Regions from separate parts of the Labrys sp. E2SS-1L genome, predicted to be linked through region 2. Evidence: riboswitches for the same ligand, from Rfam matches in the RefSeq annotation. Region 2 holds a riboswitch; the other holds the start of a gene.
What was found. A riboswitch is a leader RNA that binds a small molecule or an ion and turns the genes downstream of it on or off. The one in region 2 is predicted to bind S-adenosylmethionine.
Positions count from the first base shown of each region.

Region 1: it holds a riboswitch for S-adenosylmethionine, as region 2 does, so the genes downstream of both, metA (homoserine O-acetyltransferase MetA) here and ACIGJE_RS19130 (O-succinylhomoserine sulfhydrylase) in region 2, are expected to answer to the same signal.

Region 1 covers NZ_CP172712.1:3,081,088-3,085,495, reverse strand. The annotation lists gene metH (methionine synthase) at 1-1,457, shown strand, start outside; SAM riboswitch at 1,579-1,656, shown strand; gene metA (homoserine O-acetyltransferase MetA) at 1,710-2,633, shown strand; gene ACIGJE_RS14235 (YiaA/YiaB family inner membrane protein) at 2,963-3,244, opposite strand; gene ACIGJE_RS14230 (PspA/IM30 family protein) at 3,299-3,988, opposite strand; gene ACIGJE_RS14225 (TetR/AcrR family transcriptional regulator) at 4,094-4,408, shown strand, end outside.
Region 2 covers NZ_CP172712.1:4,083,064-4,087,471, reverse strand. The annotation lists gene ACIGJE_RS19140 (hypothetical protein) at 1-355, opposite strand, end outside; gene ACIGJE_RS19135 (2'-deoxycytidine 5'-triphosphate deaminase) at 384-1,502, opposite strand; SAM riboswitch at 1,594-1,673, shown strand; gene ACIGJE_RS19130 (O-succinylhomoserine sulfhydrylase) at 1,710-2,918, shown strand; gene xdhC (xanthine dehydrogenase accessory protein XdhC) at 3,068-4,066, shown strand; gene ACIGJE_RS19120 (ABC transporter ATP-binding protein) at 4,174-4,408, shown strand, end outside.

The DNA.
Region 1 (4,408 bases), 1.0 Mb from region 2:
CCACCGTGAAGGGCGACGTGCACGACATCGGCAAGAACATCGTCGGCGTCGTGCTCGCCTGCAACAATTACGAGATCATCGATCTCGGCGTGATGGTCCCTTCTGCCAAGATCCTCGAAGTCGCGCGCCAGGAGAAGGTCGACATCATCGGCCTCTCCGGCCTGATCACGCCCTCGCTCGATGAAATGGTGCATGTCGCCGCGGAGATGGAGCGCGAGGGCTTCGACATTCCCTTGCTGATCGGGGGAGCCACCACCAGCCGCGTCCACACCGCCGTGAAGGTGCATCCGCGCTATGACCGTGGCCAGGCCGTCTATGTGACGGATGCGAGCCGAGCCGTCGGTGTGGTCTCCAGCCTGCTCTCGCCGACGATCAAGCCAGGCTATGTCGAGACCGTCCAGGCCGAATATGCCAAGGTCGCGGCCGCCCATGCCCGCAGCGAGGCCGACAAACTGCGCCTGCCGCTCGCCAAGGCCAGGGCCAACGCCCACAAGGTGGACTGGACCGGCTTCGTCGCCCCCAGGCCGGGCTTCCTCGGCACGCGCGTGTTCGAGAATTACGACCTCGCCGAGCTGGCGCGCTATATCGACTGGACACCCTTCTTCCAGACCTGGGAGCTCAAGGGGCGCTATCCCGCCATCCTCTCCGACGAGAAGCAGGGTGCGGCCGCTCGCCAGCTCTTCGACGATGCCCAGGCCATGCTCGCCCGCATCATCGAAGAGAAGTGGTTCCACCCCAAGGCCGTGATCGGCTTCTGGCCGGCCAATGCCGTCGGCGACGATATACATCTGTATACGGACGAGGGCCGCGGCCGGAAACTCGCCAGCCTGCACACCTTGCGCCAGCAGCTCACCAAGCGCGACGGCCGGGCCAACGTCGCCCTCTCCGATTTCGTCGCGCCTGCAACCAGCGGCCAGGGCGACTATCTCGGCGGCTTCGTGGTTACCGCCGGCATGGAAGAGGAAGCGATCGCCCATCGCTTCGAACGTGCCAATGACGACTATGGCTCGATCCTGGTCAAGGCCCTGGCCGATCGCTTCGCCGAGGCCTTCGCCGAACGCATGCATGAGCGCGTGCGCAAGGAGTTCTGGGGCTATGCGGCCGACGAGAACCTGGCCCCCGACGAACTGATCGGCGAGCCGTATCGCGGTATCCGCCCTGCCCCCGGCTATCCCGCCCAGCCCGACCATACCGAGAAGGGCACGCTGTTCCGCCTGCTCGACGCCGAGGCTCGCATCGGCGTGCAGCTGACCGAAAGCTATGCGATGTGGCCGGGCGCCTCGGTGTCCGGGCTCTATTTCGCCCATCCCGATGCCTATTATTTCGGGGTATCGAAGATCGAGCAGGACCAGGTCGAGGACTATGCGGCCCGCAAGGGCATGAGCGTGGAAGAGGTCGAGCGCTGGCTTTCGCCGGTGCTCAACTATGTGCCCGGCGTCAAGGAGGCGGCGGAATAGACCTGGGAGCGCGGGCATCCTCGCCCGCCCTTGGAAGCGCTTCGCCCTCAGGACGGCAAGAGCGGGCGAGGACGCCCGCGCTCCCAGGAACACCATTGATTTCCAATCACCGCAGGATTAACTCTTCTCCCGTGGTGATTTGGCCGGCCGGCTTGCAGCCACGTTAAACAACTCGCTAAAGGGCCGCTGGATGCATTCCATCCGTGGGCCTGCGGCATTGTTCCGGCAGGCCCAACGTCGATCGAGTGCAACATGCCTATCAAGATTCCGGATACCTTGCCCGCCTTCTCCACCCTGGTCAGCGAAGGGGTGCGGGTGATGACGGAAACCGCCGCCATCCGGCAGGACATCCGCCCGCTGCAGATAGGCCTGCTCAATTTGATGCCCAACAAGATCCGCACCGAATTGCAGATGGCGCGCCTGGTCGGGGCCACGCCGCTGCAGGTCGAACTTTCGCTGGTGCGGGTCGGCGGCCATCGCGCCAAGAACACCTCGGAAGAGCATCTGCTCGCCTTCTACGAAACCTGGGAAGAAGTACGCGAGCGCAAGTTCGACGGCTTCATCATCACCGGCGCACCGGTGGAGACCCTCCCCTTCGAGGAGGTGACCTATTGGAAGGAGCTCGAGCAGATCCTCGACTGGACCACGACCAACGTGCATTCCACGCTGAACGTGTGCTGGGGGGCGATGGCGGCCATCTGGCATTTCCATCGCATTCCCAAATATGAGCTCACGGAGAAGGCCTTCGGCGTCTACCAGCACCACAACCGCAAGCCTTCCTCGATCTATCTCAACGGCTTTTCGGACGACTTCCACATCCCCGTCTCGCGCTGGACGGAGGTGCGCGGCGAGGACGTGCGCAAGAACGCCGAGCTGGAGATCCTGATGGATTCGGACGAAACCGGCGTTTGTCTCATTCACGAGCAACAAGGCAACCGGCTCTATCTGTTCAACCATGTCGAATATGAATCGACCTCGCTGGCCGATGAATATTTTCGCGATGTCGACGCAGGCGTGCCGATCAAGCTGCCGAAGAACTACTTCCCCTATGACGACCCGTCCTTCCCGCCGCGCAATTTCTGGCGCAGCCACGCCCATCTCCTGTTCGGCAACTGGATCAACGAGATCTACCAGACGACGTCCTACGATCTGAGCGAGGTCGGCAAGGGACGCTGAGGCCTTCCGGGCACAGAGGGCACCCTGCCCATAGACGCCAACTTGAGGGTCGGGCGAGATGACCGAGCTGGAGATTATGCTCCACGTCCGAGCCCCCTCGCCCCGTTCTTACGGGGAGAGGATAGAGGTGAGGGGCTCCGCAATGCCCGGTTTTTCAAGGTTTGCGCTGCCCCTCATCTTTACCTTCTCCCCGTGAGAACGGGGCGAAGGAGCGTTTGGCGTCGCAGCTCTCGCCTTAGGTTCGCCCCTATGAGTATTTTGCCCGTTCCCTCCTCCTTCTCGCATCGCATTCAAAGAGCGCCCGAGACGCCCGCGCCCCCGGAATTCCCTCAATCCTTGGCGCGATCCATGCGCATCAGCAACTGCTCGGTCTTGGCGTCCTCGATGCGGTTGTGCAGCCGGCCGGCCTCCTGCTGGTCGCGCAGGGTCTTGGTCAGCGTCACGCAGGTCTGGATCAGCATCACCGTGCCCATGGCCAAGTAGGCCTTGATCCAGATGTCGACCGGGATGAACAGGATGCCGAGGCCGACCATGCCGGCAGCGCCCGCGAAGGCGGCATAGGTGAAGGTCATCCAGGCATTGGAGTGCTTGATCAGGTTCGGCTGTTCCATGGCATTGTCTCGATTTTCCAAGAATTGAAAGGCAGGAGTTGAAAGGATGCTGGCTCAGGCCGCCTGCGCCGCTCGCGCTTGCAGCCGCGCCAGCACGTCCTCGGCCGTCGTCCGCGTCGTGGGACCGAACCCTGCCGCTTCGAGCTTCTCGGCCGTTGCCGCCGAGCGCGCCTCGGCGTCGAGGGCCTCGAGTTCAACCTCCACATCGTCCTGATGGGCCTGCCGGTGCCTGAGGCGGGCCAGCGTCTTTTCGGCATCGGCGAGAGCCGTACCGGGCGCGGCGGCGGCGAAGCCGGACTTGAGCTTATTCACCGTCTCAGCGGCTGCAGTGATGCGCCTGCCTCGTTCGATTTCGAGAAAGCGGCGCTCGGCTGCCGCAAGCTTCGTGCGCAGCCGTCCCGCCTCTTCGGCGAATGTCGCCCGGGCGGCGGCAATCGTCGCGGCATCGTTCTCAAGATTGGCGATCTCACCAGCGGCCTCGCCCGCCAGGTCGTCACGGCCGCCGCGCAGGGCCTCGATCGCGCGATCGTCGAGATCGGCAATGCGCCGGCGCACCTCGCCGAGCCGCCGCGCCTCGGCCTTGTCCTGGGTGATGGCCACCGCCAAGGCGCGCCTTCCCTGTTCGAGGCCGGCCCGAGCATCCCGAATCTGCTGGTCCAGTATCCGCACGGCATTGCGGTCGACGAGATTGTCCTCCGCTTCTGCGGCCGCACCGCGGAACAAGGTCACGATGGTCTTGAACATCACGCTCTCCGTGTTATGAACAATGTTCACAACTCGGACGTTAACCTAACCGTGAACGGCGTTCAAGATAAATTTTGAACAATGTTCAGAGAGGAGTTGCCAGGCATGGCCAAGGCAAGTGCAAGGCGGGAAGAATTACGCGAGAAGCTGATCGAAGCGGCGGAGAAAACCATTGTCACGCAGGGCCATACGGCCTTGAAGGCGCGGGCCCTCGCCGAAGAGGTAGGCTGCGCCCTCGGCGCCATCTATACGGTCTTTCCCGATCTCGCCGCCCTCGTCCTGGCGGTGAATGCCCGCAGCTTCGCTCTGCTCAGCGCCATGCTCGGCCGAGAAGCAGAAGCTGCCGCCGCCGAAGGAGGCAGCCCTCGCGCCATCGCCAATCGCACCTTGATCGCGCTCGCCAACGGTTATCTCGACTTT
Region 2 (4,408 bases):
CTTGCGGTCTCACGGCAAGGAGTTCGACCTTCGCCGCGCCGCTCTTGAACTTTCGCGCGGCGCCCTCGCAGACACCGGGTCCATAAGTCTGCGGGGTCGAGGAGAACTGCTCGTTGCCCGTGACATTGGCGAGCGGGCGGTTGCGCAGGGCAACCATCGCCCGCTCGAACTTGGCCCTTTTGTCAGGCTGAATCTGAAATTGAGCGGGACAATCCCGAACGATCCGAAAGGAGAAGGCAGCAGCGCCGATTTCCTCGCAACTGAAGCCTCCGAAGCACTCCATCGCTCGCGCCTGCGCAAGCGGGAACAGCAAGAGACAAAGTGCGGCGGTGGTCGCGACGACAGAGTTCTTCATGGCACCACCCTTGCGCCGGCATCGCGACTTACCGGAAATGCTTCGACAGTTTCAGCGCCTGGCCCTGATAGTTGGAGTTGAGGCCGGCACCGTAGAGGATCTGCGGGCGCTCGAGCATGCGCTCATAGATCAGGCGCCCGACGATCTGGCCGTCCTCGACGATGAAGGGGACTTCACGCGAGCGCACTTCGAGCACGGCCCGGGCCGCTTCCATGCCATCGGGCGAATAACCGAAGCCGGGGTCGAAGAAGCCGGCGTAATGCACCCGGAACTCACCCACCAGCGGGTCGAACGGCACCATTTCGGCGGCGAATTCGGGCGGCACATGCACGGCTTCCTTGGAGGCCAGGATGTAGAACTCATCCGGGTCCAGGATCATGTCGTTCTTGCCGCGATGCGGGATCGGCTCCCAGAAATCGAGAAGATCGCAGGCCGCACGCTTGTCGACATCGATCACGGCGGTATGGCGCTTGGCGCGATAGCCGATGATGCCGTCGCCGAAGCCGGTGAGGTCGACGGAGACGGCGACGCCGCCGGCAATGTCCGGATCGGGCGAGGAGACCAGGCCCATGCGGCGCTGCAATTCGCGCAAGGCGGCATCGTCGATGCGGGCTTCGCCGCGGCGGAAACGGATCTGGCTGAGGCGCGATCCCGTCCTGACCAGCACCGGGAAGGTGCGGGGGCCGATCTCGGCATAGAGCGGGCCGTCATAACCGGCCTCGACCTGGTCGAAGGCGCGGGCATGGTCGGTGATCACGCGGGTGAAGACATCGAGGCGGCCGGTCGAGCTCTTGGGATTGGTGGAGGCGAGAACGCCATCCGGCATCTTCAGGCTTTCGAGCAACGGCACGATGTAGACGCAGCCCGTCTCCAGCACGGCGCCCTTGGTCAGGTCGATCTCGTGCAAAGCGAGGTCGGCGATGCGCTCGGCGACCGTGTTGCGCGGGCCGGGCAGGAAACTTGCCCGCATGCGATAAGCCTTGGCGCCCAGGCGCAGGTCGAGGCTGGCCGGCTGGATCTGGTCCGTGGCCAAGGGCTGCTCGATGCGGACGGCGCCCGCCTCGACCAGGCCGGCAATCGCCTGTGAGGGCAGGATGCCATGGCTATGCAGAAGGCCTGGGGAGTGCAGGAGGTTCGAGGACGGCATGGCTCTCGCTTTTTGCTGCCAGTTTTGGCGTATCTTGGTCTTGCTAGACGAAACCATGCATTGACGCCATCGGGGAGTAGGGCTACTCAACAGTCTTCGTCGTGGTGGATTTGGGCCGGCCGGCTTGCAGCCACGTAAAACAACTCGCTAAAGGGCCGTGGGAAAGAGCGCTGGCGCTCGACTTGCGGCTGTTCAGGATTGCCGCAGATGACCAAACCGTTGACTTCAGCACCTTCCACCCGGGAATTGCAGCCGGCCACCCGGCTCGTGCATGCCGGCACGCTGCGCTCGCAATATGCCGAGACCTCGGAGGCGTTGTTCCTCACCCAGGGATTCGTCTACGAAAGCGCCGAGCAGGCGGAGGCCCGTTTCAAGGGCGAGGATGCCGGCTTCATCTATAGCCGCTTCTCCAATCCCACCGTGGCGATGTTCGAGCAGCGCATGGCGGAACTGGAGGGAGCCGAAGCTGCCCGCGCCACCGCCTCCGGCATGGCGGCCGTCACCGCGACCCTGATCGGCCAGCTCAAGGCCGGCGACCATGTCGTCGCCGCCAAGGCCCTGTTCGGCTCCTGCCGCTATGTCATCGAGGAATTGTTGCCGCGCTTCGGCGTGACTTCGACTCTGGTCGATGGCACCGAGCTGGCCCAGTGGCAGGCGGCGGTTCGGCCGGAAACCAAGGTGTTCTTCCTGGAAAGCCCGACCAATCCGACACTCGAGATCCTCGACATCGAGGCCATCGCCAAGATCGCCAAGAGCGCCGGTGCCACGCTGGTGGTGGACAATGTGTTCGCCACGCCGCTGCTGCAGAGCCCGCTCAAGCTCGGCGCCGATTGCGTGGTCTATTCGGCCACCAAGCACATCGACGGGCAGGGCCGCTGTCTGGCTGGCGTGATCCTGGCGTCGGAAAAGTTCATCAACGACCACATCCATACCTATCTGCGCCAGACCGGCCCCTCGATCTCTCCCTTCAATGCCTGGGTGATGCTCAAGGGCCTGGAGACGCTGGAACTGCGGGTCGAGCGCCAGATCGCCAATGCGGTCAAGGTTGCCGATGCCCTCGCTGGCCACGCGGCCGTCGAGCGCGTGATCTATCCCTTCCGCGACGACCATCCGCAGGCCGAACTGGCGCGCCGCCAGATGAAGGCCGGCGGCACGCTGGTGACCTTCGAGGTGAAGGGCGGCAAGGCGGCGGCGTTCAAGGTCGCCAATGCCTTGAAGATCACCCGCATTTCCAACAATCTCGGCGACACCAAAAGCCTGATCACCCATCCCTCGACCACCACCCATCAGCGCTTCGAGGAAGATGCGCGCCTGGGCATGGGCATCCGCCAGGGCATGCTGCGTTTCTCCGCCGGCATCGAGAGCGCCGACGACCTGATCGCCGACTTTGCGCAGGCCCTCGACAAGGCCCTGTAATCGGGGGGCTTTAGACCAGCCTGGAAGTACCGTATCTCCCGGAGGAGCCGGGGCTGGTCTTGAAGACCAGCCCACAAATGGGCTTTGGCGCGATCATCCCGAAGCGTTATCATGCCTGTGCCAAAACCGGCATGCATGCGGGCAGAGCGATGGGGATCTTCGCGACGCTGAAGGCCATGGTCGAGCGGGACGGGCGCGCCGTGCTCGTCACCATCATGGACGTGCGCGGGTCAAGCCCACGCGAAGCAGGCACGCGTATGGCCGTGCGGGCAGACGGCGCCTTTTCCGGCACGATCGGCGGTGGCACGCTGGAATGGCAGGTGCTCGCCGAAGCGCAGGCGCTGCTTTCGGCTCGGGAGGGACGCCGCATGCGCTCCCTGGACAAGGCCCTGGGACCGGACCTCGGCCAATGCTGCGGCGGCCGGGTCAGCCTGATGCTGGAGCGTCTGGAGCGGGACGATCTCGCCTGGCTGAACGAGCTTGCGACGCCGGCGGGCGGAACCTCCATCAGCATCGGCATGCCGCATGAGCGAGGCGGCTTCATCCGTCGCCGGGCCAGCGATGCCGAGGCACAGGGGCTACCCGCCGAAACGGCCAGCCGCTTCCTGCCGGACGGGCGCCTGCTCGAAAGGCTGGATCCCACAAATCCGTCTGTCTATCTGTTCGGCGCCGGTCATGTCGGCCGGGCTCTGATCCTGGCGCTGGCGCCTCTGCCGATCGACGTGGTCTGGTGCGATGCCCGGCCCGACGCCTTCCCGAGCCATGTGCCGCAGCATGTCGTGCTCCGCCGAGATGCCGAGCCCGAGCGTATCCTGGTCGGTGCGCCTGACCATGCGCGTATCGTGGTGATGACGCATAGCCACGCGCTCGATCTTGCCATCGTTTCGTCGGCTCTGGCGGCGGATCGCTTCGCCTATGTCGGCGTGATCGGCTCACAGACCAAGCGGGCTCGCTTCGTCTCGCAATTGCGGCAGGCGGGCCTGGCGGAACGGCTGATCGAAGGCATGATCTGCCCGCTCGGAATACCCGGCATCGAAGGCAAGGAGCCGGCGGTGATAGCGGCTTCCGTCGTGGCCCAGATCTTGCAATTACCCCGTCAGGCCGGCAGCCGGATGTCGGTCCTGAAAGGCCATCGGCGTCTCGGCTAGTCCCGGTACGCCGCTGAGTTGGGGAAAAGCTACGTTACCATGCCTGAACTCTTCGCATCTGCCTTATTTGCGCCTATGAATTGGGCACGTCCATGAATGTGGCAGCAATGGCAGACGCTCACACGCCCCTGATCGAAGCGAGGGGTATCGTCAAGATCTTCGGCGCGCTGAGAGCGAATGACGGCATCGATCTGAAGATCATGCCGCATGAGATCCATGCTTTGCTGGGCGAGAACGGCGCCGGCAAGTCGACCTTCGTCAAGATTCTCTATGGCCTGCTCCAGCCCAACGAGGGGCAGCTCTTCTGGCAGGGACAGCCGATCCAGTTGCCGCGCCCGGCGG